Regions from separate parts of the Streptomyces griseiscabiei genome, predicted to be linked through region 3. Evidence: riboswitches for the same ligand, from Rfam matches in the RefSeq annotation. Region 3 holds a riboswitch; each other region holds the start of a gene.
What was found. Region 3 has a riboswitch for cobalamin ahead of J8M51_RS27220 (hypothetical protein). Riboswitches for the same ligand answer to the same signal wherever they lie in the genome.

Region 1 (7,338 bases), on a different contig from region 3:
CACAGCGCGTTATCAGGAGTGCTTCGAGGACATCGGCTCCATCGCGTACGACGGCGACCGGATGATCGAGGCGCTCGACGCGATCAGGGAGAGTCTGGACGACAACTGACCCGGGACGGGACACCCGGGCGACGAACGGGGGGAGGCCTCATGGCGGTCTTCGGAGTACGAGCGTGGTGGCGGGAATTGCGTACGTCCTCCACCGCCCCTGCGGACGACGCGTCGAGAGTCCCGCCCGAGCGGGCCGACCGGGACGAGCCGGCCGAGGTGAGCGACAGCGCCCTCAAGGCGTACGCCATGCAGAACCCCGAGTGGGCCGAGGCACTGATCCAGGTCGAGAGCGCGCGGGTGGCGGGAGCCGTCCGGCTGCTGTCCGTGCGGCTGTTGCTCGGCACGGCGTGCGGCAGCGTCCTGCTGTTCAGCGTCTCGGTCGCCACCCGGTTCGGTCCCGGCCTTCCGCTCGGCAGGATGTCGCCGCTCGGCTCGGCGGTGGTCGGCGCGGTGGGCGCGGCCCTCGTCACCGCGCTCGGCGCGTGGCTGGGCAGGATCCTGCGCGACCGCTCGGCCGACTCCCGGAACAGCCCCGTCAGCGGTGGTGCGGCCGCCGGGGCCGAGCCTCCCCCAGCGCCCGGTTCAGGACCCGGAGCCGTTCCGTGACCGGGGTCAGTCCCCACCACAGGCCGGCCCCGGCCGCGCCGAGCACGGTCACCACCAGCCAGACCAGGGCACGCACCTCACCGCCGGGCACCAGCAGCGCCGCCAGGGCACCCACTCCGACGGACAGCACGCCCATCACGGAGCAGAAGAGCGCCAGTGGGGCCGCCGCCGTCACCCGTTCCCGCCAGACGCCCGGCTTCCGCAGGCGCGCCGAGGCGGTCTCCCTCGCTCGGTCTCCCATGTGTGCACCTCCCGTCCCCCGAGCGGATCTTCACGATCCGCCCGCTCCCGGGTCCACAAGTCCCGCCAGAAAACCACACCACGCCGCGTGGCGAAAGACGAGCAGCGCGTCACGATCGAAGTTCGAGTCACGGACCATGACGCGCCGCCGTCCGGCGGCCACTTCCACGCAGTCGCCCCCGTTGTCGGAGTAGCTGCTCCTGACCCACACCCGTGCCGACGACTCCCTGTCGATCACACCGACCTCCTCCGAGCCCAAGAGTCAGCGCACCGACATGGCGTCCACCGCGACGACCGAGTGTCGTGTCCCGCCTCCGCGTGGGTGCGGTGCTTCGTACTGCCGTTCCCTCAAGTGTTCCCCGCCCGGGCACCGGGGAAGAGCACGGAAAGAGCCGATTCGGGCGTCTGACGGGATTTCAGCGGTGTGGGGCTCGGCACACCGCTGCATCGCAGGTCAACAGCAAGTTGACGGGTCTTCCAGGGGCGTGGTGGACTGCCGGGGCCATGTACGACGGCAGGAGAGGAAGCCGGTGCGAGTCCGGCGCGGTCCCGCCACTGTCACCGGGGAAGCATCTCGACGCGTCTCCCGGGAGCCAGGAACTCTCGCCGTCGGTCTCGTCGAACCAGGGCGTGGACACCCTGAGTGAGGACACATCGCCATGTGCGCCATGCGCGGCTGCCCGCCGGGGCTCAGTGCCCGGTCCCTGCCCGACCCCGTGAACGGCTGAACCGGTGCGTGCCGGTCGCGTCTTCGCGTACGGCGCCGCCGCCGGACTCCTCGGTGACCTGCTGCTCGGCGACCCGCGCCGGGGGCATCCCGTCGCCGCGTTCGGGCGGGCCGCCGGTGCCGTGGAGCGGGTGCTGTGGCGGGACCACCGCGGGTGGGGCGCGCTGCACACCGCGGTGTGCGCGGGCGGCGCCGTGGCGCTGGGTGCCGTCGCCGCCGCTGCCGTACGGCCGTCGCGTGCCGCCTCCGTCGGACTGACCGCCGCCGCCACCTGGGCCGTCGTCGGGGGGACCTCGCTCGGGCGGGAGGCCGGGGCGATCGGGCGGTCGCTCGAAGCGGGCGATGTCGAGGGCGCGCGGGCGCGGTTGCCCCATCTGTGCGGGCGGGATCCCCAGGCACTGGACGCGGACGGCATCGCGCGGGCCGTCGTGGAGTCCGTCGCCGAGAACACCTCCGACGCGGTGGTGGGGGCGCTCGTGTGGGGGGCCGTGGCGGGTGTGCCCGGACTGCTCGGGTTCCGCGCCGTCAACACCCTGGACGCCATGGTCGGTCATCGCTCGGAGCGCTACCGGCGCTACGGATGGGCCTCGGCGCGGCTGGACGATGTCATGGGGTGGCCGGGTGCCCGGCTGACGGCCGTGTTGGCGGCGGCCTCCGGTGAGGACGCCCGGGGGGCGGTCCGGGCCTGGCGGGCCGATGCGGGGAAGCATCCGAGTCCCAACGCGGGGCCTGTGGAGGCGTCGTTCGCGGGGGCGCTCGGAGTGCGATTGGGGGGCACGTTGTCGTACGGGGGGCGGGTCGAGCATCGGCCGGTGCTGAATGGAGAGGGGCGCGCCGTCGTCGTGGGGGACATCGAACGGGCCGTCCGGCTGTCCCGGCGGGTCGGGTGGCTGGCGTTGGGGGTGGGTGCGGCTGTGTCGCTGCTGCGGTCGAGGAGTCGGGGATGAGCGGTGGGCTGCTGGTCGCCGGGACCACCTCCGACGCCGGGAAGAGCGTGATCACCGCCGGGATCTGCCGGTGGCTGGTGCGGCAGGGGGTGAAGGTCGCGCCGTTCAAGGCGCAGAACATGTCGCTCAACTCCTTCGTGACGAAGGAGGGCGCCGAGATCGGGCGGGCCCAGGCCATGCAGGCGCAGGCCTGTCGGGTGGAGCCCAGCGCGCTGATGAACCCGGTGCTGCTGAAGCCCGGGGGCGAGCGGAGCAGTCAGGTCGTGCTGCTGGGCAAGCCCGTGGGCGAGATGAGCGCGCGCGGCTATCACGGGGGGCGGCAACAGCGGCTGCTCGGGACCGTGTTGGAGTGTCTGGCCGAGTTGCGGGGCACGTATGACTCGGTGATCTGCGAGGGGGCCGGTTCGCCCGCCGAGATCAATCTCCGGCGCACCGACATCGTCAACATGGGGATCGCCCGGAACGCCGGGCTGCCCGTGCTGGTCGTCGGCGACATCGACCGCGGCGGGGTCTTCGCGTCCTTCTTCGGCACGGTGGCCCTGTTGTCCCCCGAGGACCAGGCGCTCGTCGCCGGGTTCCTCGTCAACAAGTTCCGCGGGGACGTCACCCTGCTGGAGCCGGGGCTCGACATGCTGCGCGGGCTGACCGGGCGGCGGACGTACGGGGTGCTGCCGTTCCGGCACGGGCTCGGCATCGACGAGGAGGACGGGCTGCGGGTCTCGCTGCGCGGGACCGTCCGGGAGTCGAACGTCGCCCCGCCCGTCGGGGAGGACGTGCTGCGGGTCGCCGTGTGCGCGGTGCCGCTGATGTCCAACTTCACCGATGTGGACGCGCTCGCCGCCGAACCCGGCGTCGTGGTGCGGTTCGTGGACCGGGCCGAGGAGCTGGCCGACGCCGATCTCGTCGTCGTGCCCGGCACCCGGGGCACCGTCCGGGCGCTGGAGTGGCTGCGGGAGCGGGGGCTCGCCGACGCGCTCGTGCGCAGAGCGGCGGAAGGGCGCCCGGTGCTCGGGATCTGTGGCGGGTTCCAGGTGCTCGGGGAGCACATCGAGGACGAGGTCGAGAGCCGGCTGGGGCGGGTGACGGGGCTCGGAGTCCTTCCCGTCCGGGTGCGGTTCGCCGAGGAGAAGACGCTCACCCGGCCCGCGGGCGAGGCCCTCGGGGAGCGCGTCGAGGGGTACGAGATCCATCACGGGGTCGCCGAGGTGCTGGGCGGGGAAGGGTTCATCTCCGATGACCACGGAAACAGCCTGGACGGGTGCCGGGTGGGGCAGACCTGGGGCACGCACTGGCACGGGTCGCTGGAGTCGGACGGGTTCCGGCGGGCCTTCCTGCGCGAGGTGGCCGCCGCGTCGGGGCGCCGGTTCGTACCGGCCCCGGAGACGTCGTTCGCCGCGCTGCGCGAGGAGCAGCTGGACCGGCTCGGCGATCTGATCGAGGAGCACGCGGACACGGACGCGCTGTGGCGGCTCATCGAGTCGGGAGCGCCGGCGGGGCTGCCGTTCGTGCCGCCGGGGGCGCCGGGGGTGCCCGGATGAGCGCGGGATCGCTGTGGAACGAACGGCTGCCGGGCACCTGCCCGTGGCCGGAGGGTGACTTGGAGGGCGACCAGAAGTGAGTGTTCCGTTTCCGTTCACGGCCGTCGTCGGCCAGGACGATCTGCGGCTGGCGCTGCTGCTGAACGCCGTGTCGCCGGCGGTCGGCGGTGTGCTCGTGCGCGGCGAGAAGGGCACCGCCAAGAGCACCGCCGTGCGGGCGCTCGCGGCGCTGTTGCCCGAGGTGGAGGTCGTCGTCGGGTGCCGGTTCTCGTGTGATCCCCTGAAGCCGGACCCCGCGTGCCCGGACGGGCCGCACGAGCCGGCGTTCGAGACCCGGCCCGCCCGCATGGTCGAGCTGCCGGTCGGCGCCTCCGAGGACCGGCTGGTCGGCGCCCTCGACATCGAACGGGCGCTCTCCGAGGGCGTGAAGGCCTTCGAGCCCGGCCTGCTCGCGGACGCGCACCGGGGCATCCTCTACGTCGACGAGGTCAACCTCCTCCACGACCATCTCGTCGACCTGCTGCTGGACGCGGCAGCGATGGGCGCCTCGTACGTCGAGCGCGAGGGCGTCTCCGTACGGCATGCCGCGCGGTTCCTGCTCGTCGGGACGATGAACCCCGAGGAGGGCGAGCTGCGGCCGCAGTTGCTCGACCGGTTCGGGCTGACCGTGGAGGTCGCGGCCTCGCGGGAGCCGGAGCAGCGGGTGGAGGTCGTCCGGCGGCGGCTCGCCCACGACGACGATCCGGCCGGTTTCGCGGCCCGTTGGGCGGACGAGGAGGCCGGCGTACGGCAACGGATCGTCGCGGCACGGGAGTTGCTGCCGTCGGTGGTGCTGGGCGACGGGGCGCTGCTGCAGATCGCGGCGACCTGCGCGGCGTTCGAGGTGGACGGGATGCGGGCCGACATCGTGATGGCCCGGACGGCGACCGCGCTCGCCGCGTGGGCCGGGCGGACCGAGGTGCTCGCGGAGGACGTGCGGCAGGCGGCACTGCTCGCGCTGCCCCACCGCAGGCGGCGGAACCCCTTCGACGCGCCCGGCCTCGACGAGGACAGGCTCGACGAGACGCTGGAGGAGTTCGCGGAGCCGCCGCAGGACCCTCAGGACCCTCAGGACCCTCAGGACGACGATCCTGATCCTGATCCCGGTCCCGACGGGCCCGGTGGTGGCGGTGGGCAGCCGCCCGCTCCGGAGCCCGAGGCGCCGCAGGGCGGTGACAGCGGCGCCCGGCCCGAGTCCGGCGAGGGTGTGCCGGCGCAGGCTCCGGCCGCCGGGGAGCAGTCCGCCGTACGGGCCGCCGAGCCGTTCCGTACGAAGGTGCTCAGTGTGCCGGGGCTCGGGGAGGGTGCCGCCGGGCGGCGCTCGCGGGCACGGACCGAGCACGGGCGCACGACCGGGGCGCGCAGGCCGCGTGGCACGCTGACCAAGCTGCATCTGGCGGCGACGGTGCAGGCCGCCGCGCCGCATCAGCGGACGCGCGGGCGGTCCGGGCCGGGTCTGGTGGTCCGGCGTGACGATCTGCGGCAGGCCGCCCGGGAGGGGCGCGAGGGCAACCTCGTGCTGTTCGTGGTCGACGCCTCGGGGTCGATGGCGGCACGGCAGCGGATGAGCGCGGTGAAGGGCGCGGTGCTGTCGCTGCTGCTCGACGCCTATCAGCGGCGGGACAAGGTGGGGCTGGTGACCTTCCGGGGATCGGCCGCCGAGGTGGCGCTGCCGCCGACCTCGTCGGTGGACGCGGCGGCGGCCCGGCTGGAGTCGCTGCCGACGGGCGGGCGGACCCCGCTCGCGGCCGGGCTGCTCAAGGCGCACGACGTCCTGCGGCTGGAGCGGCTTCGGGACCCCGCGCGCCGGCCGCTGGTCGTGGTGGTGACCGACGGCCGGGCGACCGGCGGGCCGGAGCCGGTCGCGCTCGCCGGGCGGGCGGCACGGCTGTTCGCGGCCGAGGGCCACGCGTCCGTGGTCGTCGACTGCGAGTCGGGCCATGTCCGGCTGGGGCTCGCGGGGCAGCTGGCGGGTGAACTGGGCGGTACAGCGGTGACCTTGGACGAGCTGCGGGCGGACTCCATCGCCGGGCTGGTCCGGGACGTGCAGGGCTCGCAGGGCGCACCGGGCGCACAGAATTCTTCGAGGAGGGCCGCTTAGATGCCGCAGGGACAGCCGAGTGTCGTGCCGGAGGACGGGCTGACGACCCGTCAGCGCCGCAACCGTCCGCTGGTGTTCGTGCACACGGGCATCGGCAAGGGCAAGTCGACCGCCGCGTTCGGGCTCGCGCTGCGGGCCTGGAACCAGGGGTGGCCGATCGGGGTGTTCCAGTTCGTCAAGTCGGCGAAGTGGAAGGTCGGCGAGGAGAACGCGCTGCGGGTGCTCGGGGCGTCCGGTGAGGGCGGCTCCGTCGACTGGCACAAGATGGGCGAGGGCTGGTCGTGGGTGCAGCGCGGCATTCAGGGTGACAACACGGCCAACGAGGACAAGGCCCGCGAGGGCTGGGAGCAGGTCAAGCGGGACCTGGCGGCCGAGACGTACAAGCTGTATGTGCTGGACGAGTTCGCGTACCCGCTGCACTGGGGGTGGATCGACACCGACGAGGTGATCGAGGTGCTGCGGAACCGGCCGGGGACCCAGCATGTGGTGATCACCGGACGGAACGCGCCGGAGAAGCTCGTGGACTTCGCGGACCTGGTGACGGACATGTCGAAGGTCAAGCACCCCATGGACGCGGGCCAGAAGGGCCAGCGGGGCATCGAGTGGTGACGTCGTGACCTCGGCTGCCATGGCCTCCTCCGCCGCTCCCCTGCCCTCCGTCCCCCGGCTGGTGATCGCCGCGCCCTCGTCGCGCAGCGGCAAGACCACCGTGGCGACGGGGCTGATGGCCGCGCTCTCCGAGCGGGGGTTCGCCGTGTCCCCGCACAAGGTGGGGCCGGACTACATCGACCCCGGCTATCACGCGCTCGCCAGCGGGCGGGTGGGGCGAAACCTCGACGCGTACCTGTGCGGGCCGGAGCTGGTCGCGCCGCTCTTCGCGCACGGGTCACGCGGGTGCGACATCGCCGTCGTCGAGGGTGTGATGGGGATGTTCGACGGGGCCTCGGGGCAGGGGGAGCTGGCCTCGACCGCGCATGTGGCGAAGCTGCTGCGGGCGCCGGTGGTGCTGGTCGTGGACGCGTCGTCGCAGTCGCGGTCGGTGGCGGCGCTGGTGCACGGGTTCGCCTCCTGGGACACCGAGGTGCGGAT
Region 2 (7,338 bases), 2.0 Mb from region 3:
GGAGACCATCATGCCCGCGATACAGACCGCGATCGTCAGCTTCCTCTTCACGCCACCCTCCTCAGGGATGCCATTGCTCAGGGATGCCACAAACCCCCCTGCTCCCCGCGGTGACAGACGTACCGCCCCTGGGGCCAGGACCTGGACCAATGGTGTAGACCAGTAGGCGGAGCTTGGCTCAGACCATTCGGTGTGTCAAGAGGGTGCGAACCGGCTCCCACCAGCCGTTATGCGACCTACATATGCAAGAACCTTTATGTAATAAGCCAGCGAAAACCGCGCGCTTGAGCCACACTCTTCGGGTAGACCACTGCGGCCTCGTGGAGTAGACCAGCGGAGACCCCTCCGTGGACTAGACCAGCGGAGCCTGCGAAGGTATACAGAGGGATCACGCCACGAGGAGCCGGGAAGGCGGAGCATGAGCACCGACGTCAGCAGTGCGGAGAACGAGAACGGGGCGACCGTCCGTACCGCACGCGTGCCCAAGTACTACCGCCTGAAGAAGCACCTGCTCGACATGACCGAGACGCTGCCGCCCGGCACGCCCGTGCCGCCCGAGCGCACCCTGGCCTCCGAGTTCGACACCTCGCGCACCACCGTGCGCCAGGCGCTCCAGGAGCTGGTGGTCGAGGGGCGGCTGGAGCGCATCCAGGGCAAGGGCACGTTCGTCGCCAAGCCCAAGGTCTCCCAGGCACTGCAACTCACCTCGTACACCGAGGACATGCGCGCCCAGGGTCTCGAACCCACCTCGCAGCTGCTGGACATCGGGTACATCACGGCCGACGACACCCTCGCCGGACAGCTCGACATCACCGCCGGCGGCCGCGTACTGCGGATCGAGCGCCTCCGGATGGCCAACGGCGAGCCGATGGCCATCGAGACGACCCATCTGAGCGCCAAGCGCTTCCCGGCCCTGCGCAGGTCCCTGGTCAAGTACACCTCCCTCTACACCGCGCTCGCCGAGGTGTACGACGTCCGGCTCGCCGAGGCCGAGGAGACCATCGAGACCTCGCTGGCCACCCCGCGCGAGGCCGGTCTGCTGGGCACGGACGTGGGTCTGCCGATGCTGATGCTCTCCCGCCACTCGCTGGACATGGACGGACAGCCGGTGGAATGGGTGCGGTCCGTCTACCGGGGCGACCGCTACAAGTTCGTGGCCCGCCTCAAGCGCCCCCAGGACTGAGCCGGTCGGGTCCCTCCCGGGGCGAGCGGGGCGAGTAACAGGTGGTGCACGCGGTGTAGCGCGACCGCCGCGCCTGTTCTACGGTCCTTGCGTCGCCGCATGGACACGGGAGGCCCCGCTGTGCGTACCGCGAACGTCCGCACCGTCGTCGTCTCGAACACAGAACCTCCGCATCCGATATCCGGACAGGGGGTTCCGTGCGGCGGATCGCGTCCCTTACATTCCTGCGCGTCGACCAGGTGATCAGCGAGGGGACGGAACAGGGACATGTCAGAAACACCTGAAGTGTCACCACCCATGAGACCGGCGGTGACACCTGTCAGGGTGGTCATCGCCCTGTGTCTGATCGCCCCGTTCGTGGCGATGCTCTGGGTCGGCTCGTACGCCAAGACGGACCCGGCGTTCATCGGCATCCCCTTCTTCTACTGGTACCAGATGGCCTGGGTGCTCCTCTCCACGGCGCTGACCGCCACCGCGTACGTCCTGTGGCAGCGCGACCAGCGCGCCCGCAGGTCCGAGACGCAGGGGGCCGGGACGCAGGGGTCCGAGACACAGGGCGGGGGTGTCACGAAGTGAAGGACGGCGTGAACGGCGTGGCACTCGCCGTCTTCATCTTCTTCTTCCTGGCCGTCACGGTCATGGGCTTCCTCGCGGCACGCTGGCGCAAGGCCGAGAACGAGCACAGCCTCGACGAATGGGGCCTGGGCGGCCGGTCGTTCGGCACCTGGGTCACCTGGTTCCTGCTCGGCGGCGACCTCTACACGGCGTACACCTTCGTGGCCGTACCGGCGGCGATCTACGCGGCGGGCGCGGCCGGCTTCTTCGCGGTGCCGTACACGATCCTGGTCTACCCGCTGATCTTCACCTTCCTGCCCCGTCTGTGGTCGGTCTCCCACAAGCACGGCTATGTGACGACCTCGGACTTCGTCCGCGGCCGGTTCGGCTCCAAGGGCCTGTCGCTGGCGGTCGCCCTGACCGGCATCCTGGCGACGATGCCCTACATCGCCCTCCAACTGGTCGGCATCCAGGCCGTGCTGGACGTGATGGGCGTGGGCGGCGGTGAGGACACCAACTGGTTCATCAAGGACCTGCCGCTGCTGATCGCCTTCGGTGTCCTGGCGGCCTACACCTACTCCTCCGGCCTCCGGGCCCCCGCGCTGATCGCGTTCGTGAAGGACACCCTGATCTACATCGTCATCGCGGTGGCGATCATCTACATCCCGATCAAGCTCGGCGGTTTCGACGACATCTTCGCCAAGGCGGGCGAGGCGTACAGCCAGACCAACCCGGCGACGGACAAGCCGCGCGGCTCCCTCGTCCCCGGTGACGCCAACCAGTGGACGTACGCGACGCTGGCCCTCGGCTCGGCGCTGGCGCTCTTCATGTACCCGCACTCGATCACGGCGACGCTGTCGTCGAAGAGCCGCGAGGTCATCCGCCGCAACACCACGATCCTCCCGCTGTACTCCCTCATGCTGGGCCTGCTGGCGCTGCTGGGCTTCATGGCGATCGCGGCCGGGATCCAGGTGCAGAACGGCCAGTTGGCGATCCCTCAGCTGTTCGAGACGATGTTCCCGGACTGGTTCGCGGGCGTCGCCTTCGCGGCCATCGGCATCGGCGCGCTGGTGCCCGCGGCGATCATGTCCATCGCGGCGGCGAACCTCTTCACCCGCAACATCTACAAGGACTTCATCAGGCCTGACGCCACGCCCGCGCAGGAGACCAAGGTCTCCAAGCTGGTGTCCCTGCTGGTGAAGGTGGGCGCGCTGGCCTTCGTCCTCACCATGGACAAGACGGTCGCCATCAACTTCCAACTGCTGGGCGGCATCTGGATCCTCCAGACCTTCCCGGCCCTGGTAGGCGGCCTGTTCACCCGCTGGTGCCACCGCTGGGCGCTTCTCGCCGGCTGGGCGGTCGGCATGCTGTACGGGACGATCGCCGCGTACGGGGTGGCCTCGCCGACCCAGAAGCACTTCGGCGGCTCCTCCGCCGAGATCCCGGGCATCGGCGAGATCGGCTACATCGGCCTGACGGCCTTCGTCCTCAACGTCGTGGTCACCGTCGTCCTCACCGTCGTCCTGCGCGCCGCCAAGGCCCCCGACGGCATCGACGAGACCAGCCCCGAGGACTACACGGCCGACGCGGGCGACGCGGGCGTCCAGGTGGAACTGCCTCCGGCAACAGCGGGGACGAGCCACTAGGCTCCGCCTTTCGCCGCCGGGGTGTGTTGTCGGGTGCGGGTGGGTGGGGGCTGGTCGCACAGTTCCCCGCGCCACTGAAAAGCAGGGGCTGCGCCCCCTGCTTTTCGCCCCGAAAGGGCCGCGGGCCTCTTTCAGGGGCGCGGGGAACTACGCGAGAAGCCCCACCGAACCCGCACGTCCCCACCCACCCCCGCGCGGAGCGCGAAAAGAAGGGGGTCGAAGGGGCGCAGCCCCTGGGGATGGGACGGGTAGGGGCGGCGGGGGCGAAAAACACCCGGCTACGCTGAATCCGTGACCGCTCGCGCACCGATCGTCCTCGACAGCGACCCCGGTATAGACGACGCCGTAGCCCTCCAGTACCTCCTGGGAACCGGCCTGTGGGACCTCAAGGCGTACACATCCGTCGGCGGCAACCTCCCCGCCGAGGCGACGTACGCCAACGCCCGCGCCCTGTCCAGAGCCCTCCGCATGGACACCGACGTCCCGGTCCACCGGGGCGCCGGCCGCCCCCTCTCCCGCCTCCCCTACCGAGAGGCCTCCGCCTTCCACGGCCCGGCAGGCCTCGGCCACGAGACCCTCCCCGACTCGACCGCCCCGCACCTCACGGAGTCCTCCGCGCAGGCCCTGCTCCGGCTCTCCCGGGAACACGAGGGCGAGCTGACCGTTTGCGCCACCGGCCCCCTCACGAACGTGGCGATCGCCCTCCTGGAGGACCCCGGCTTCGCCCGCCGTGTCCGCAGGTTCGTGTTCATGGGCGGCGCCGCCCAGGTCCCGGGCAACTTCACGCCCGTCGCCGAGTTCAACATCTGGGCGGACCCGGACGCCGCCGAGGTGGTGCTCTCCTCGGGCATCCCGTTCACCATGGTCGACCTGGACGCCTCGCACCGCTGGCTGTTCCGCCCCGCCGACCTCGCCGCGCTGGAGGCCGCGGGCCCGGGTACGGCCCTCGCCGCCCGGCTGATGCGCACCTACATGGAGGCCTACACCCGCCACGGCGGCGACGGCACCTGTCCGCTGCACGATCCGCTGGCCGTGGGGGTCTGCGGCGACGAGGCGTTCGTCGAGGCGGCCGACGGGGCGGTCGTCGTGGAATGCGGAAGCGAACTCACGCGCGGGCAGACCGTGTTCGTCCCGTCCGCCGCCCGGCGCGTCTACTACTCCGAGTCCCCCGCCCTGACCGCCCGCCTCCGCGCCACCGGCCGGGTCGCCCTCGGCCCGGGCACCCGCGACTTCAGCAAGGACTTCGTGGCGACGCTGCCGCGGTGGCCAGCGGCGACCTGAGCCATCCCGACCCGCCCCAGCCCGACCCCTCCCGGTCCGGGCCCGGGTCCGGCCTCGGATCAGAACCCAGTCCGATCGTCACACGAACGACGCCCCCTGTGGAAAACCCGAGCCGCGCAGATCCCCCGCTCGTGCAAACTGCGACGCATGGACATCACGATCAGGCGGGCGCTCGCCGACGAGTACACCACCCTCGGCGAGATCACCGCACAGGCCTACCTCGGCGACGGACTGCTGGACTTCGGGGAGAGCGACGCGTACCTCGGTGAGCTGCGGGACGTGGCGAAGCGGGCCGCCGCGGCCGACGTCCTGGTGGCCCTCGCGGACGACCGGGTGCTCGGCGGTGTGACCTTCGTCCCGGCGGGCGGCCCCATGGCCGACATCGCCCGTCCGGGAGAGGCCGAGATACGGATGCTCGCGGTCGCCGCCGAAGCACGCGGGCGGGGTGTCGGCGAGGCCCTCGTGCGCGCCTGTGTGGAGCGCGCCCGGACCGTGGAGGGCTGCGCCCGCCTCGTGCTGTCGACCCAGCGGAGCATGCACGCGGCCCACCGCATCTACGAACGCCTGGGCTTCACCCGCACACCGGAGCGCGACTGGAACCCCCTTCCCGACCTCCTCGACCTCACTCTGATCACCTATGAGTTGACGCTCTGACACCCTGCGAAGTCGACAGCGACACAACATGTGGGGGTGACACCGCGACCCGGCACTAGATGTATGCTCATGCTCGCTGTCGCCGCAGGGGAATCCGGTGCGAATCCGGAACTGTCCCGCAACGGTGTACTCGCGTGTGTACGTCTCCATTCGCGCACGCATGTTCAGTCCGAACACCTGCCGACAGCGCGCCCGGCCGTCCGGTCCGGGTGCCTGACGTCCGGGCCTCGTGGAATGGGCCGGTGGACGCGACGCCCCCGTGCGCTCGTGTGCAGCCGCCTGCCCTCCGCAAGGCCCCTTGCCGAGCGAGGGAGAGCCCCACGTGACCATCGCGCCAGCCGACCCGGTTTCAGCCGACCTGGCTTCCGCCACTCCGGCGACGGAGACCGACGGTCCCGGTACCGCGTTGCTGCGGACCCTGACCGAGCTGACCGCCGACCTCCCCGACGCCGACCCCGGCCGGGTCGCCGCCGCCGCCCTGCGCGGCCGGTCGGCTCGGGCCGACGAGTCGGAGCTGCGCGAGCTGGCCACGGAGGCGGCCGCGGGCCTCATCTCCGAGGACCCCGCCTACTCGAAGCTGGCCGCCCGGCTGCTTGCCGTCGGCATCCGCGCCGAGGCCGCCTCGCAGGGCGTCACGACGTTCACCGAGTCCGTCGCGGTGGGCCACCGGGAGGGCCTGGTCGCCGACCGCACGGCGGAGTTCACGCGCGTGCACGCCGGGCGACTCGACGCCATGATCGACCGGGCGGGCGACGACCGCTTCGGCTACTTCGGCCTGCGCACGCTGCACAGCCGCTATCTGCTCCGGCACCCGATCACCCGCAAGGTCATCGAGACGCCCCAGCACTTCATGCTGCGGGTAGCCGCCGGCCTCGCCGAGAACGACACCCCGCGGGCCCTGGACGAGGTCGCCGCGCTCTACCGGCTGATGAGCCGCCTCGACTACCTCCCCTCGTCCCCCACGCTCTTCAACTCCGGTACCCGCCACCCCCAGATGTCGTCCTGCTACCTCCTCGACTCCCCGCTCGACGAGCTGGACTCCATCTACGACCGCTACCACCAGGTGGCCCGCCTCTCGAAGCACGCCGGCGGCATCGGTCTGTCGTACTCCCGCATCCGCTCGCGCGGTTCGCTGATCCGGGGCACCAACGGGCACTCCAACGGCATCGTGCCGTTCCTCAAGACGCTGGACGCCTCGGTCGCCGCCGTGAACCAGGGCGGCCGGCGCAAGGGCGCGGCCGCGGTCTACCTGGAAACCTGGCACTCCGACATCGAGGAGTTCCTGGAGCTGCGCGACAACACCGGTGAGGACGCCCGGCGTACGCACAACCTGAACCTGGCGCACTGGATCCCGGACGAGTTCATGCGCCGGGTGAACGCCGACGAGAAGTGGTCGCTGTTCTCCCCGGCCGATGTGCCCGAGCTGGTCGACCTGTGGGGCGAGGAGTTCGAGGCGGCCTACCGCAAGGCGGAGGCGGCCGGCCTGGCGCGGAAGACCATCCCGGCCCGTGATCTGTACGGCCGCATGATGCGCACCCTCGCGCAGACCGGCAACGGCTGGATGACCTTCAAGGACGCGGCCAACCGCACGGCCAACCAGACGGCCGAGCCGGGCCATGTCGTCCACTCCTCCAACCTCTGCACGGAGATCCTGGAGGTCACGGACGACGGGGAGACCGCCGTCTGCAACCTGGGCTCGGTGAACCTGGGCGCGTTCGTCGACCCGGCGACGGGCGACCTGGACTGGGAGCGGCTGGACGAGACCGTCCGCACCGCCGTCACCTTCCTCGACCGCGTCGTCGACATCAACTTCTACCCGACCGAGCAGGCGGGCCGCTCCAACGCCAGGTGGCGGCCGGTCGGCCTCGGCGCGATGGGTCTGCAGGACGTCTTCTTCCAGCTGCGCCTGCCGTTCGACTCCCCCGAGGCGAAGGCGCTGTCCACGCGGATCGCCGAGCGGATCATGCTCGCCGCGTACGAGGCCTCGGCCGACCTCGCCGAGCGCAACGGCCCGCTGCC
Region 3 (7,338 bases):
TTCCAGGAGATCAACCGGTTCGGGCTCGCCCAGGCGGACCAGGAGGAGGGCACCGTCGTCGTCCACCGCCTGGTGCAGGCCGAGATCCGCCACTCGATGCCCCTGGAGCGACGTCTGCAACTGCGCGCGGTCGTGCACTCCGTGCTGGCCGCGGGGAACCCCAAGTCCCCCGGCGCGCCGGAGAGTTGGCCGCGCTACGCGCAGCTGCTGCCACATCTGTGGCCCAGCCGGGCGGTGCGCAGCGACGACCCCGAGGTACAGCAGTGGATCATCGAGACGGTCCGCTGTCTGTGGCGCCGCAACCTGCTGGGATCCGGACGGGACACCGCCGAACGCGTCCTCGTCGAGTGGACCGGACGCCGGGGCCCCGACGACACCCAGGTCCTGGCCCTGCGCACCCAGCTCGGCAACATCCTGCGCTCCCAGGGCGCTTCGCGCGACGCCTGGCGCAACGACCTCGACGTCCACCGACGGCTCGCGGCCCTCGTCGGCCCCGACCGCCGCCGTACGCTGATCGCCGCCGCCAACGTGGCCGCCGACCTCAACGCCCTGGGTCGCTATGCCGAGGCCCGGGAGTGGGACCGCGCCACCTACGAGGCCAGCAAGGCGGCCTGGCCCCCCGACGATCTGCGGCTGTCCATGCACGCCAGCAATCTCGGCGTGTCCGAGTACCTGTGCGGGGACCGGCGCGCGGCACTGGAGATCCACCGCCGGGTCTACCGCGACCGGCTCGACCTCAAGGGCCCCACGGACATCTACACCCTCAGCGCGGCCTCCAACTACGCCCGCGACCTGCGCGAGACCGGTGACCTGCGGGCCGCCCTCGTACTCCTGGAGGAGACCTGCCAGTTGCTGTGGGAGCGGCTCGGCCCGCGTCACGCACAGACCCTGTCCACGCAGCGGAACCACGCGGTGGCGCTGCGCCGGTCAGGACGGTACGAGGAGGCCCGTGATCTCGTCGCCTCCGTCCATCTGATCTACGCGGAGGACCGGGGCCGTGACCACCCGGACACTCTGGCCGCCCGCGCCGATCTGGCCAATGTGCTCGCGGCCCTGGGCGACGTCGACAGCGCCCGCGACCACGCCGATCACATCCTGACCCGCCAGCGGCAGACCCTGGGGGAGTCGCACCCCTACACCCTCGGCTGCCAGAACAACCTGGCGATCTATCTGCGGCTCGGCGGCCACGCGGCAGCCGCCCGCGCCACCTCCGAACGCGCCCTGCGGGCCCTGACCGACACCCTCGGGGAACGTCATCCCTACACCCTGGACGCGATGATCAACTACGCCAACTGCCTGGTCGACACCGGTGAGACGGAGGCCGCGATCGCCCTCGAACGCGAGGCGCTCGCAGGGGTGTTGGAGACCCTGGGCGCAGACCACTACGACGTCGTCACCCTGCGCTCCAACCTCGCGGTCGACCTCGCGGGGGCTGGTGTGACTCAGGAGTCCGAGGAGCACTACAGTGAGGCCCTGCAACTCGCCGCCCAGACCTTGGGAGTGGACCACCCGACCTACGAGGCGGTGGACAGCGGGGTGCGACTGGACGCGGACATCGAGCCACCCTTCACCTTCTGATTCCGTGTCCCGGAGAGCGGTGTGAGTCCCATCCGGAAGGGTGAGGTCTTCTTTACGGCGCTTTGTGTTGATTCCTGCCGTTTTCCTTTGCTTCGCTGCTATTCTCCGCTCACCGCCATGGGCGCCGTCCGCCCGGCGGACGCCCCGTGTCAGCATGGCCCCTAGGAGTGCGGTGTCACCCTTCTTGTCCTCGCCGAACGGGTCTGCGGGACGCGCCCCTGCCGGCGCGGGTCCGGTCAGGCCTGCCGAGGACCGCCCCGCCACCGTCGCCGAGAACAGCGCCCTCGGTCACGTACTGCGTCGTCTCGCCCGGGAGGCCGTGCATCCGGAGGTCTCGTACCTCGCCGAGTTCGAGTCCTCGCTCCCCTGCGAAGCGGAAGCGTCGATGGGGTGACGTCCCCGTCGGTCCCGTCGGCTCCCGTGTCCCCGCGTCCCGTGTCCTTACGGCAGTTCGTGCTCAAGGTGCACAGCCGCTGCAACCTGGACTGCGACTACTGCTACGTCTACCACTCCGCCGACACCAGCTGGCGTGCCAAGCCCCGGGTCATGGAACCGGCGGTCGCGGAACAGGTGTCCCGGCGGATCGCCGAGCACGCCATGACGCATCGGCTGCCCGACGTCCGGATCGTGCTGCACGGCGGGGAGCCGCTGCTGCTCGGGGCGGACCGGCTGGGGGAGTTGCTGGGGATTCTCGGGACCGGGCCGACGCGGGCGGGAGTTCCCGTCCGGTTCTCGATGCAGACCAACGGGGTGCTGCTCACCCCCGACATCCTGGACGTGCTGCACCGCTACCGGGTGGGCGTCAGCGTCAGCCTCGACGGCACCCGGGCCGGCCACGACCGGCACCGGCGCTTCCCGAAGGGCGAGGGGAGCCACCGGCTGGTGACGGCGGGGCTGGAGCGGCTGAGGTCCGCCGAGCACCGCTTCCTGTACGCGGGCCTCCTCTGCACGGTCGACCTGGCCAACGACCCTGTCGACACCTATGAGGCCCTGCTCGCCGCTCACCCTCCTCGCATCGATCTCCTGCTGCCGCACGGCACTTGGGACACACCGCCCCCCGGCCTCACGGACCGCCGCGACCGGACACCCGCCGCGCCGCCCTTGGCCGCCCGGGGCGCGACGGCCCACCCAGGGGAGACACCGTACGCCGACTGGCTGCGGCTGGTGTTCGACCGCTGGTACGACGCCCCCGTACGGGAGACCGGTGTCCGGCTCTTCGAGGAACTGATGGCGGGCGTGCTCGGCGGCTCGATCCGCACCGAGTCCGTCGGGCTGGCCCCGGCGACGCTCGTCGTCATCGAGACCGACGGCTCCATCGAGCAGTCCGACTCCCTCAAAGTCGCCTACGAAGGAGCGCCGGAGACCGGGCTCGACGTCTTCCGCCACACCCTCGACGACGTCCTCGACCAGCCGCTCATCCGCCAACGACAGTCCGGAGCAGCCGAGTTGGGGCCGACCTGCGCGCGCTGCCCCCTGCTCGCCGTCTGCGGAGGCGGCCTCTTCGCCCACCGGTACGCCTCCACGAGCGGCTTCCGCAACCCGTCCGTCTACTGCGCCGACCTCGCCGCGCTGATCCTGCACATCCGCGACCGGCTGCGAGCCGATCTCAGCGGGGCGTGGCGGGGCCTTCCCGAACTCGACCCCAGGGGTACGTAGGGTAGGGTTTACCTGCGCGTTCACACGAGACATCGTGCACAACGCGACGGGACGTGGCGCAGCTTGGTAGCGCACTTGACTGGGGGTCAAGGGGTCGCAGGTTCAAATCCTGTCGTCCCGACTGGAGACAGTCGCAGTTCAGGGCCGGTTTCGGAGGCATCCGAGACCGGCCCTTGATCGTTCTTGGGGACCAGGCGGGGCCTGGCGGGGAACAGGGAGGTTGTCGATCCCAGGGCTCTGTTCTTGTGGTGGCGCCATGGCACTCGATGTCCCCGATCGTGCCGGCAGTGGTCCGGGCCCGTGTCCGCAGTGCTCTGAGCCAGGGATGGATGCCCGCGCGCCCCCGTACCCCATTCCCTCTGACGAGACGGCGATCCGGACGGCCTGATCGGGTCGGCCGAGCCACATCCGAGGCCAGAGAATCCGGTGCGAATCCGGAACTGACGCGCAGTGGTGAGGGGACGGACGGGGCGCGCACGCCCCTGGGAGACCGGGAAGGCGCCCCGACCGAACGAGCCCCGACCCTCGAGGCATGCCGCGTGCCCGAATTCATCAGAAGCCGGCATCCCGGGCTTCCTCGACAGCTCTCAGCAGAGGGGTGACGATGTTCCGGAGGACTCCGGGCTCCCTGTCCCGGGCCGGCAACCGAAGTCTGAATTCCGGTGCCGAGGCCCTCATGAAGTCGGGTGGGGGAGTGTTGGAGCGCAGGACCGGGTTAGTCCCCCGGCCCCGGCCCGAAGATTGGCGTGTTCATGGCGATACGGACGGGGTGCCGACGCCCAATACTGCGGTCTGGACCAGTCGGACCTTCCGGCCGGTCGGCACACGACCCCAGGAGACCGTCGTATGAGTGGATTACGGGTGACCGGACGTCTGAGATCGCTGGTCGGCATCGTGGCGGCGGGCGCGTTCATGGCCGCCGGTCTGTCCGGTACTGCGGCGTACGCGACGGAAGCGGCCCCGCTCGGCGCCGCTCCGCAGCTCGGCATCCAGTTCAACGCCGACGGCGACGCCGGTCAGTGCGGCGGGAGGACGGGGGAGCAGTGGACCGCCTCGCCGGACTGGACGCAGGCCATCCGCTTCGACACCGACAACCGCGGCGGCGGCTGCCAGTTGGCGTTCGGCGTCCACGACCCCGACGGCGCCCTGGCGGGCTCCTCGATCAGCTACTCCCTGCGGCCCAGCGCCGGCGGTGACGCCGGTCAGTGCGGGAGCAACCAGGGCACGTACGCGGTGCCGATCCTGCCCATCCCGGTGTTCGGACAGGCCGTCAGGGTCGACACCGACAGCCGGCCCGGCTGGTGCAACCTCACCCTCACCGTGACGGGCAACATCGTCCTCGACGTCCAGTTCTACCCCGACGGCGACGCGGGCCAGTGCCCGGACGCCTCGCCCGCGGGCCAGTACCGCTCGGCCTTCGTCGGCACCCCGGTCACGGTGAAGATCGACGCCGACGGACGCTCCGGCGGCTGCCAGTTCCTGCTGCGTCTGCGGCACTTCTAGGCCGACGGGGCCTGGCACGTCGGCGGGATCAACGGGAGTCGTCGTACGCCCGCTCGCAGTACGGCCAGTCGTCGAAGTTCCCCGCGCGCTGCCACAGGCGGTGGGCCGCCTCGATGTTCCACTCGGGGTCCAGGGCCTTGCGCGGGGTCCCGCCGAGCTTGGGCAGGCGGGCGTCGGAGATCTGGAAGACGCCCCAGTTCCGGGTGCCGTTGGTGTTCGGAAGGATGTGGAGGGGGTCGAGGAAGGACTGGCAGTCGGCGATGGCGACCGCGTGGTCGGGTTCCTCGGCGAAGACCTGGCGGATGCGTTTGCGCACCTTCTCCGGTGACCAGCTCCGTATCCGTGTCCTCGGGGCGTAGAGCGCCTCCTTGGTCTCGGCGCCGACCACACCGTCCGCGTCGAGGCCGTGCAGCACCTGGAACGCGGTGACGCGGCGCAGCGTCTGCGGACCGAAGGAACTGTCCACGTCGATGTCGGCGCCTGCCGCGGCGAGCAGGCGCTGCACCTCCTCGACACAGGAGTCGTGCTGCCCCATACCGACCGGTTCCGCGCACGCGGCGGAGAAGAGCAGCCGCCCGTCGTCCTTGCCCTCGGCCGCCGCCCGCTGACGTGTCGCCAGCGTCATCCAGGTACCGCCGGCCACCAACAGCAGGAAGCACACGCCGAGGACGGGCAGGGCGCGGCGGCGCCAGCGGGTACCCGTCGGCGCGTTCACCGGTGGGAGGCCGTCGGCGACCGTCTCCGGTGCCTCCTCCTCGTCCCCGATGTCCCCGATGTCCCCACCATCCCGGGTGTCCCTTGTGTCCCCGGCATTCCCGCTGTCCCCGATCCGGCTCATGTCGGCCACCGCCCAGAGCCGGTGCAGTTCCCGTAACTCGTTGGGGGAGGCTCCGCAGATCAGGGCGAAGCGGTGCACGGGGCCGTAGTCCGGCGGGACGTAGGAACCGGAGCAGTAGCGGTGGAGGGTGGACCTGCTGCTGCCCGTGCGCTGGGCGAGCGCCTCGTAACTGAGGCCCGACCGCTCCTTCAGCGACCGCAGGAGCGCAGCGAATCTCTCCGGTCCCTCCGATCTCTCAGGATCGGCGGTGGCTGTCACAGGTTACCCCTAGTAATCGGTCGGTCGGAGACCGGGACCCTAGACCATTTCCATCCCGTGCGCATCCCGTGTTCACGGAGTGCGTGTTCCGTGTACACCACCCCGATGTCTCATCGGCGTCCCACAACTCCCGCAAACCCGCAGGCAGTTGACGGGACGGCGTCTCACTCTCCCGTGACCTGCGGTTTTCCTTGCCGGGCCGGATCTTCGTCGTCAGTGTCTGCGGTGCTCACCGGGCACCGGCCCGGTGGCTCGAAGAGAGGACTCCCATGAGCTTGCGCACGCGATTCAAGCCGGCCGTCTGCGTCGTCGGCGCCGTGGCCGCGGCCACCCTCGCGCTCGGGACCACGCCGGCCGCCGCGAGCGGGACGTACAGCGGGCTCGCGTACGTCTACGGTGCCGACACCTACATCGACGACTGGGGCAACGAGGGCATCCTGTCGACCGGCACCAACACCAACTCCAACGCCACCTGCCTCTGGCAGAAGATCCTCTGGGCGGACGGCTTCCTCGACTCCGCCTCGGACATCGACGGGAAGTTCGGCTCGCAGACCAAGGCCGCGACCGAGGACCTCCAGGACTACTTCAACCTGGGTGTCGACGGCTCGGTCGGTCAGGAGACCTTCGGACACATGGACCAGTGGCTGTACTTCGTCTCCGGCAGCACCGCCGACGGCTACACCGCGAACCTGCGCTACGACGGCATCGTGCGCGACTTCACCCTCAGCCGCAACGCGGACGGCAACTACACCTTCCCCGACGGCGACGGCAACACCCGGCTCGCCGGCTACAACTACCTGACCTGCACCTGATCCCCCTGCGCGGCTGACGGAGCCCGACCGCGGCCAGGGGGGTGTCGCGGTCGGGTTCAGCCGCCCCCGTCGAGATCGTCACGGCGGCGCAGCACGCTCAGCTCATGGCCGTCGAGCCGCATCTCGTAGAGCTTGCCGCGGGCGTTCTCGAAGGGGCGGTGGAGGATCATCATCAACCGGCCGTCGAAGGTGTGGAACAGCATGCCGTGGCCGCTGTCCTCCCGTACCAGGGGCCGATGCTGGGTCCACGGCCCCTCGATCTCCCCGGATCCGGAGACGGCGTAGGTCTGCGCATAGCCGCCGCTGACGGTGCCGTCGTCACCGGCCACGTTCTTCTCGTACGTCGACCACAGCATCAGCAGGGACCCGTCGGGTGTCCGGTACAGCTGGGGCCCGTCGGTGATGTACGGCGCGAGCTGGTGCGGCATCCCGGCGGGGATCTGCTCGGTGAGCCAGGACGCGTCCGAGGCCTTGAACAGGAAGACCGGGTCCCCGAGGGTGCGGGTCAGATCCGGGGCCAGCCGGATCGCCTCCATGGTCCCGTCGACGGTCTGCAGCCACTCGTGCGCGTACACCATCCAGGGCTGCCCGGCCGGGTCGACGTACAGGGTGCCGTCGAGGGTCATCAGGTGCTCGGGAGGGGTGGGCCGCGCGGGGTCCACGACGGTGAACGGGCCCAGCAGCGAGTCGGAT
Region 4 (7,338 bases), on a different contig from region 3:
CTTGCCGACCCCCGACGGCCCGACGAGCAGCACGAGTTCACCCTCCGGGACCTCGAAGTCCACGCCCTGGACGGTGGGTCGGTCCGCCCCGTCGTACGTCACGGAGACATCCTCGAAGCGGATCACGCGTGTTCCTTCGTGGGCGGGGCGGCGTCCGGAGCCGCTTTCGGTGGGCCGGCGTCCGGAGTCGCCTTCGGTGGCCGGGCGTCCCGGGCCGGTCTCCGCGGGGCCGGTACGGCGAACGCGGGGAGGAGGCCCAGCAGGATCGCGGCGGCGGGGCGGAGGGGGAGGTCCGGGGAGGTGAGGGGGACGACGGCGGGGTGCAGGGCGGCGGAGTCGTACGCGGCGCCGGCGATCAGCAGGGCGGCGACGGCGACACCGGACCCGGCCACCAGCCACCCGCGCACGCCCCACACATCCGGCCGGTACCGGGTGCGCGGTGAGCGCCGGCCGCCCAGCCGCAGGCCGGCGAGCGCGGCGGCCAGCCCGATGAGCAGCACGGGCAGACCGTATGTGCCGCCCTCGGCCGTCAACACCCCGTACGTGCCCGCGCAGACGCCGAGCAGCCCGCCGAGGGTGAGCGCGGCGGTCGTACGGCGGACGGGTGCCGGGACGTCGGCGGTACGGCCGTAGCCGCGCGAGTCCATCGCGGCGGCGAGCGCGACCGAACGCTCCAACGCGCCCTCCAGCACGGGCAGTCCGACCTGCAGCAGCCCCCGTACGCCCCGGTCCGGCCGCCCGCGCAGCCGCCGGGCCGCCCGCAACCGCTGGACGTCCGCCACCAGATGCGGTGCGAACGTCATCGCCACCACCACCGCGACGCCCGCCTCGTACAGGGCGCCGGGGAGCGACTTGAGCAGCCGCGCCGGGTTCGCGAGGGCGTTCGCGGCGCCGACACAGATCAGCAGGGCGGCCAGCCGCAGCCCGTCGTACAGCGCGAACAGGAACCCCTCCGCCGTGACCCGGCCGCCGAGCCGGATGCCCTGCGACCAGTCGGGGAGCGGCACTTCGGGCAGCGTGAACAGGGTGTGCGTCCCCGGGATCGGCGACCCCAGCACCACCGCGAACCCCAGCCGTACGACCAGCACCACCAGCCCCAGTTTCACGAACGCGGCGTACGACCGGGCCCAGGGCGCGTCGGTCCGGTGCGTCGCCACGACGAACCCGGCGACCGCGATGAGCAGACCGAGGAGCAGGGGGTTGGTCGTACGCGACGCGGCGGTCCCCAGGCCGAGCGCCCAGAGCCACCAGGCGAGGGGGTGCACGCCTCGAACCGCCGGGCCGCGGGCCCCGTCCCCGGCCGGCCCCGCCTCCGGGCGCCCTGTGAACCACCGCATCGGCCCCTACCCCCGGCGCCGCCGCGCCTGCCACACCGCGGCGGCCCCGAGCGCGGCGACGACTCCCACACCCACGAACAGCCCGACGGCGGGTCCGTCGCCCTTGCCGGAGGCGCCGGAGGCGCCGGAGGCATCGGAGGCAGCAGAGGTGGCAGGGCTTTCGGGGACGTCCGTGCCGTCGGTGTCGGTGTCGGCGTGTTCGTCGGAACCCACCGCCTCCCCGCACCCCGCCCTCGGATATCCGGCGATCGCGCAGAGCATCGCGCTCGTGTCGTACCGCAGCGGCTTCGCGACCGCCGCCAGCGCCTCGGCCGAGGTCGCGTCGTCCGGCACGCGCGCGCACGCCGTACGCGCCGCCGGAGGAGTCTCCCCGGCCGGTGCGTCCGCCGCCGTGCCGAAGTCGACGACCAGCGCGACCCGCTTCTGCCCGGCCCGCGCGCCCGTGTTCCCGCAGATCGCGGCGAAGTCGGCGACCCCGCGCGGCCGTACCGCGTCCCCGGAGTCCCGGCTGACCGCGAACCGGAACCCCTGCACCTCCCCGTCGACGGGTCGCGCGGTCGACGGCCCCTGCGTGGCGTACGCCCAGGCCGAACCGTTCCGCTCCCAGAACGACCAGTAGCGGTACGCGGCGGCATGGGCCTGCCCCTGCCCCACGCCGCCCAGCCCCAGCGTGAGGAGGACGCCGCTCAGCAGGAGCACGACGCCACGCGACCGCGACCGCGACACGGCGCCGCTCTGCCGACTGGTCACCCTTCCCGCCGCTTCCTGCGGGCCTTCGCCAGCACGAACCCGGCGACGACCGCGACGATCGCGGCGAGGACGCCCGCGAGCCCGATCTTCCACCATGTGCCGTCGTCGGTCCCACCGTCGTAGTACGCCTCCTCGTCGACGGGCACGGACGAGTAGTCGTCCACATCGCGCGCCGGACCGGTGTCCTTGAGCTGGGCCACGAGGTCGGTGCCGCCGAAGTCGCGCGGGTCGCCGCCGGTGGCGTGCACGGCGAAGAGGAGCTGCGCGTACGCGGCGGGCCCGGCCTTGGCCGCCCACACCCCGTGGTTCTTCTCCAGCCAGGAGAGCGGCTTCCTGGTCGCGTCCTCGTCCCCGGCGGCGGCGAGCGCGACGACCGCGTCGGCGGTGTTGCCGTGGTCGGGCTGGTCCTCCGCACCCGCGAGGGAGGACTTCAGATAGCCGTCGGCGGTGAGGTCACCGGCCAGGTGGACGGCACCGTTGTGGGCCAGGTCCGCCGGGGAGTCGCCCGCGGCGCACTTCCCGGCGGAACCCTCCCCGTCGCCCGCCTCGGCCACGAAGCCCTCGCCCAGGACGCCGAGCACGGCGGCGGCCGTGGCGTCCGCGTTCGCCGCGAGCCCGCCCTTCTTGTCGGGCTGATAGGCGAAGCCCCCGCCGTTCTTCTCACTGTCGCCGCCGCAGGGGACGGCGAGGGCGCGGAGAGCGTCGTAGGGCGACTCGCCGGACTTCTCCTGCTTCTCGGGTGCGTCGCCGACGGCGGTCAGCGCGCCGATCACGACGGACGTCGAGTTCGCGTCGCTGGGGCCTCCGGCGCTGTAGCCCCAGCCGCCGTCGTCGTTCTGGTTCTCCTTCAGCCACCGCACGGCCCGCCCGGCCTCGGCGCCCCGCCCGCCCACCGCGGCGAGCGCCTGCACCGCGGCGGCCGTGCTGTTGGTGTCGAGGGCCGTCTTCGCGTCGCACTTCGCGGTGGCGTCCGCCCGGTACGCCGCGAACGCCCCGCTCGCGCACTGCTGCCCGACCAGCCACTCCACGGCCCCGGCCCCGGGCTTCTCGCCCACGGTGTCCAGGGCGAGCAGCGCGAGGGACTGCCGCCAGACGCCGTCGTACGTGGGGTCGTTGGAGCCGTACAGGCCCGTGGGTATCGCCTGCGACGGCGAGGCGGAGGGTGCGGGGGAGCCGTCGTCGGCGAGGGCGGCCGGTGCGAAACCGGTCCCGAGTCCCGTCCCGAGCCCGGCTGCGACGATGAGTACGGCGACTACCGCGGCGCTGCGGCGGACATTCATGATCGGCGGTTGCCTCTCCCTGACGGGGAGCCGGGCGCACGGCGGAGCGCCGGGCGGCTCGGCTCCGTATTCCTCGACGGTGCCGTACCCCGGCGGGCCGCCGGAGTACGCGAGCCGGTCACGAATCCGTACCGGGCGGTCCGGCTCACCGTCCCCTCGCGGGGCCGGTTCACGGTTGCGGGTCAGCGCCGGATTTGCACCGGCTTCCCCCTGTACGGGTGTGATGACGACCCGGTCACTCTACCTGTCGGTAGCAAAGGGCTGAGGGCCGTCCGCGCGCCGGGATAGGTTCGGGCCATGCGCACGGGAAGACTCCTCGGCTCGGGCCGCACGGCCGACGTGTACGAACTCCACGCCACGGAAACGGAGTCCGTCCCGCACGGCCGTGACGACCTCCCCCCGGCCCCCGAAGCCGGTGCTCCCGCCGCCCCCGCCCGCAGTGACGCAGCCGACAGACGAACCGCGCCCGCCGCGCCCCTCGACGCGGCCGGGGCCTGGGTGCTGCGGCGCTACCGGGACGGCTGGGGTGACGCCGTCGCCGAGGCCGAGGTCATGGAGTACGTACGGGGGCACGGGTACCCGGTCCCGCGCGTCCGCTCCGCGACGCGCACGGAGATGGTGCTGGAGCGGCTGTCGGGCCCGACCATGCTGGAGGCCTTCGGCGAGGGCCTGCTCGACCCGGCCCGGGCCGGCGCCGTCCTGGCCCACCTTCTGCACGCCCTGCACGCCCTCCCGCCCCGCGGCCACGCGCCCGCCTCTCGCGTGCTCCACCTCGACCTGCATCCCGAGAACGTCATCGTCACGCCCCGCGGCCCGCAGGTCATCGACTGGAGCAACGCCGAGGAGGGGCCGCCCGGTCTGGACTGGGGTATCTCCGCGATGATCCTCGCGCAAGTGGCCGTGGACGCCGCCGACTCCCGCGCGTCCCTGGCCCACGCCACTCTCGCCTCCCTCCTCGCCCACCAGTCCGACGGCCTGTCCGCCCTGACGGACTCCGGTCTCGCCGAGGCGGGGCGGCGCCGGGCGGCCATGCCGACGATGAGCGCGCGCGAGGTCGAACTGATCGGGGCCGCAGAGGAGTTGATCCGCGCACTCCACCGCCGCAACTGACCCCTCACACCGCCACATACACCACCGGATCACTCCCCGCCACCGCCTCCGCCCGCCCCAGCTTCACCAGGCGCCGCAGATGCGCCTCCGCCTCGGAGACGGCGATGTTGCGGGAGGAGAAGGGGATGTCGGACCAGGGCCGGTTCCACTCCATGCGCTCGGCCAGCTGCCAGGGAGTGAGGGGAGCGGCGAGGAGGGCGAGCAGACCGGTGAGGCGGGCCTCGTGATGCGCCAGCAACTCCCGTACGCGCGCGGCCGATGCGGTGAACGCGTACTGGTGGGCGGGGAGGATCTCCGCCGCGCCGAGACGCCCGACGCGTTCCAGGGAGTCGAGATAGTCGCCGAGGGGATCGGTGACCGTGTCGTCGTCCGGGTCCTCGTAGAGGCCGATGTGCGGGCTGATCTCGGGGAGGAGATGGTCACCGGAGAACAGCCGCCCACGGCCCGCGAGTCGGGCCGGGTGCGCCTCCTCCAGGTGGAGGCAGACGTGCCCAGGTGTGTGCCCCGGCGTCCAGATCGCGCGGACGCGGCGGCCGGGGAGGTCGAGGAGTTCGCCGGGGACGATCTCGCGGTCGGGGAGCGCGGGGGAGAACCCGGGCAGGGTGGCGCGGGGACGGCGCGGGGCCCGCAGCGGCGCGAGGTGTTCCTCGGGCGCGCCCGCCGCCGTGAGCTTGTCCGTCATGTAGGAGTACCAGCGGTCGGGTCCCGTCCCCCGCGTGCGCCGGACGATCGCCGTGTCCGCCGCGTGCATCGCGATCCACGCCCCGGACGCCTCCCGCACCGCCCCCGACAGACCGTGGTGGTCGGGGTGGTGGTGGGTGATCACGACCCCGTGGACCTCCGCGACCGACGTACCGCACGCCGTCAGACCCGCCGCGAGCCTGTCCCAGGACGCCGGGTCGTCCCAGCCGGTGTCGACGAGGACCGGACCGCGGTCGGTGTCGACGACGTACACGAGGGTGTGGCCGAGGGGGTTGTCCGGGATGGGGACCTCGATGGACCGTACGCCGCCGCCGTGATCGGTCACCTGTGTCATGAAGTCACTATAACTAGAACGAGTTCCACCGGGGATGGCGTACGGGAGGGCGAGGCGCGCCCGTGAACCGGCCGACGACATGGACTCCTTTCTCTGGAACTGGTATCAGTTCCCTATTCAGAACTGACGGTATGTCAGAGAAGTGGCTCCGGGAGGCAGCGGCCATGACCGAACTCGTGGAACACGGACAGCTGTTCATCGGCGGGGAGTTGACCGACCCCCTGGGCACGGACGTCATCGAGGTGGTCTCGCCGCACTCGGAGGAGGTCATCGGCCGCGTCCCGCACGCCTCGCGCGAGGACGTCGACCGGGCCGTGGCCGCCGCCCGGCGCGCCTTCGACCACGGCCCCTGGCCGCGCATGACCCTCGACGAACGGATCGAGGTCGTCGCCCGGATCAAGGACGCCTTCGCCCTGCGGTACGAGGAGTTCGCCAGGATCATCAGCTCCGAGAACGGCACCCCGGTCACCTCCAGCGTGATGGTGCAGGCGCTCGCCTCGATGATGGTGTGGGACGCGGCGATCACGACGGCGCGCGGATTCACGTACGAGGAGCGGCGGGACGGTGTCCTCGGGAAGATCCTGGTGCGGCGCGAGCCGGTCGGGGTGGTCGCGGCGGTCGTCCCCTGGAACGTCCCGCAGTTCACCGCCGCCGCCAAACTCGCTCCCGCCCTCCTCGCCGGCTGCCCGGCCATCCTGAAGGTGTCGCCCGAAACCCCTCTGGACGCCTACCTGTTGGCGGAGATAGCGGCCGAGGCGGGCCTGCCCGAGGGGGTGCTGTCGATCCTCCCCGCCGACCGTGAGGTCAGCGAGTACCTGGTCGGCCACCCGGACGTCGACAAGGTCTCCTTCACCGGCTCGGTCGCCGCCGGCAAGCGCGTCATGGAGGTCGCCGCCCGCCATCTCACCCGCGTCACCCTGGAGTTGGGCGGCAAGTCGGCCGCCGTGATCCTCGCGGACGCGGACGCGGCGACCGCCGTGGCCGGCATCGCCCCCTTCGCCTGGATGATCAACGGCCAGGCGTGCGTGGCCCAGACCCGCATCCTCGTCCCGCGCTCGCGCTACGACGAGTTCGCCGAGGCCTTCGCGGCCTACGCCTCCGCGCTGAAGATCGGCGACCCCCTCGACCCGGCCACCGAACTCGGCCCCCTGGTCGCCGCCCGCCAGCAGCGCCGCAGCCTCGACTACATCCGCATCGGCCAGGAGGAGGGCGCCAAGATCCTCACCGGCGGCGGCCGTCCGGCCGGTCTGGAACGCGGCTGGTACGTCGAACCGACCCTCTTCGGCGACGTCGACAACTCCATGCGCATCGCCCGCGAGGAGATCTTCGGCCCGGTGATCTGCCTCCTCCCGTACGGCGACGAGGACGAGGCCGTACGCATCGCCGACGACTCCGACTACGGCCTCAGCGGCAGCGTGTGGACCGCCGACGACGAACGCGGCATCGACGTCGCCCGCCGGGTCCGCACCGGCACCTACTCCGTCAACACCTTCAGCCTCGACATGCTCGGCCCCTTCGGCGGCTACAAGAACTCCGGCCTGGGACGCGAGTTCGGCCCCGAGGGCTATGGCGAGTACCTGGAGCACAAGATGATCCACCTCCCGGCCGGATACGAGCCCCCGGCCGCCGCCGGGGAGGCAGGGGAGGCGTAGCCATGGGCGATCGCTGGCACGTGGAGGTCGACCGCGCCCTCTGTATCGGCTCCGCCCAGTGCACCCACCTCGCCCCGGACTCCTTCCGCCTCGACTCCGCCATGCAGTCCCACCCCGTCGACCCCGACCCCGACGCGGGCGAACGCGTCCTGAAGGCGGCGGAGGGCTGCCCG

Region 1: another riboswitch for cobalamin. It lies ahead of J8M51_RS14555 (cobalamin biosynthesis protein); the one in region 3 lies ahead of J8M51_RS27220 (hypothetical protein).
Region 2: another riboswitch for cobalamin. It lies ahead of J8M51_RS18900 (ribonucleoside-diphosphate reductase subunit alpha); the one in region 3 lies ahead of J8M51_RS27220 (hypothetical protein).
Region 4: another riboswitch for cobalamin. It lies ahead of J8M51_RS17375 (prenyltransferase/squalene oxidase repeat-containing protein); the one in region 3 lies ahead of J8M51_RS27220 (hypothetical protein).

Annotation. Positions count from the first base shown of each region.
Region 1 is NZ_JAGJBZ010000001.1:3,333,462-3,340,799, forward strand. Features, by position in the region: gene J8M51_RS14535 (helix-turn-helix domain-containing protein) at 1-109, shown strand, start outside; gene J8M51_RS14540 (hypothetical protein) at 151-657, shown strand; gene J8M51_RS14545 (hypothetical protein) at 587-898, opposite strand; gene J8M51_RS14550 (DUF397 domain-containing protein) at 929-1,135, opposite strand; cobalamin riboswitch at 1,370-1,522, shown strand; gene J8M51_RS14555 (cobalamin biosynthesis protein) at 1,630-2,571, shown strand; gene J8M51_RS14560 (cobyric acid synthase) at 2,568-4,109, shown strand; gene J8M51_RS14565 (putative cobaltochelatase) at 4,186-6,249, shown strand; gene cobO (cob(I)yrinic acid a,c-diamide adenosyltransferase) at 6,250-6,858, shown strand; gene J8M51_RS14575 (cobyrinate a,c-diamide synthase) at 6,878-7,338, shown strand, end outside.
Region 2 is NZ_JAGJBZ010000002.1:293,746-301,083, reverse strand. Features, by position in the region: gene J8M51_RS18930 (extracellular solute-binding protein) at 1-51, opposite strand, end outside; gene J8M51_RS18925 (GntR family transcriptional regulator) at 419-1,183, shown strand; gene J8M51_RS18920 (DUF3311 domain-containing protein) at 1,451-1,759, shown strand; gene mctP (monocarboxylate uptake permease MctP) at 1,756-3,384, shown strand; gene J8M51_RS18910 (nucleoside hydrolase) at 3,676-4,665, shown strand; gene J8M51_RS18905 (GNAT family N-acetyltransferase) at 4,813-5,319, shown strand; cobalamin riboswitch at 5,383-5,518, shown strand; gene J8M51_RS18900 (ribonucleoside-diphosphate reductase subunit alpha) at 5,642-7,338, shown strand, end outside.
Region 3 is NZ_JAGJBZ010000002.1:2,271,723-2,279,060, forward strand. Features, by position in the region: gene fxsT (FxSxx-COOH system tetratricopeptide repeat protein) at 1-1,578, shown strand, start outside; gene J8M51_RS27205 (hypothetical protein) at 1,751-1,972, shown strand; gene J8M51_RS27210 (FxsB family cyclophane-forming radical SAM/SPASM peptide maturase) at 1,999-3,234, shown strand; tRNA gene J8M51_RS27215 (tRNA-Pro) at 3,282-3,355, shown strand; cobalamin riboswitch at 3,654-3,784, shown strand; gene J8M51_RS27220 (hypothetical protein) at 4,081-4,737, shown strand; gene J8M51_RS27225 (helix-turn-helix domain-containing protein) at 4,766-5,833, opposite strand; gene J8M51_RS27230 (peptidoglycan-binding domain-containing protein) at 6,103-6,645, shown strand; gene J8M51_RS27235 (glycoside hydrolase family 43 protein) at 6,702-7,338, opposite strand, start outside.
Region 4 is NZ_JAGJBZ010000001.1:3,976,288-3,983,625, reverse strand. Features, by position in the region: gene J8M51_RS17390 (ABC transporter ATP-binding protein) at 1-126, opposite strand, end outside; gene J8M51_RS17385 (energy-coupling factor transporter transmembrane component T) at 123-1,265, opposite strand; gene J8M51_RS17380 (SCO2322 family protein) at 1,344-2,036, opposite strand; gene J8M51_RS17375 (prenyltransferase/squalene oxidase repeat-containing protein) at 2,084-3,367, opposite strand; cobalamin riboswitch at 3,485-3,617, opposite strand; gene J8M51_RS17370 (phosphotransferase) at 3,665-4,477, shown strand; gene J8M51_RS17365 (MBL fold metallo-hydrolase) at 4,482-5,513, opposite strand; gene J8M51_RS17360 (aldehyde dehydrogenase) at 5,678-7,165, shown strand; gene J8M51_RS17355 (ferredoxin) at 7,168-7,338, shown strand, end outside.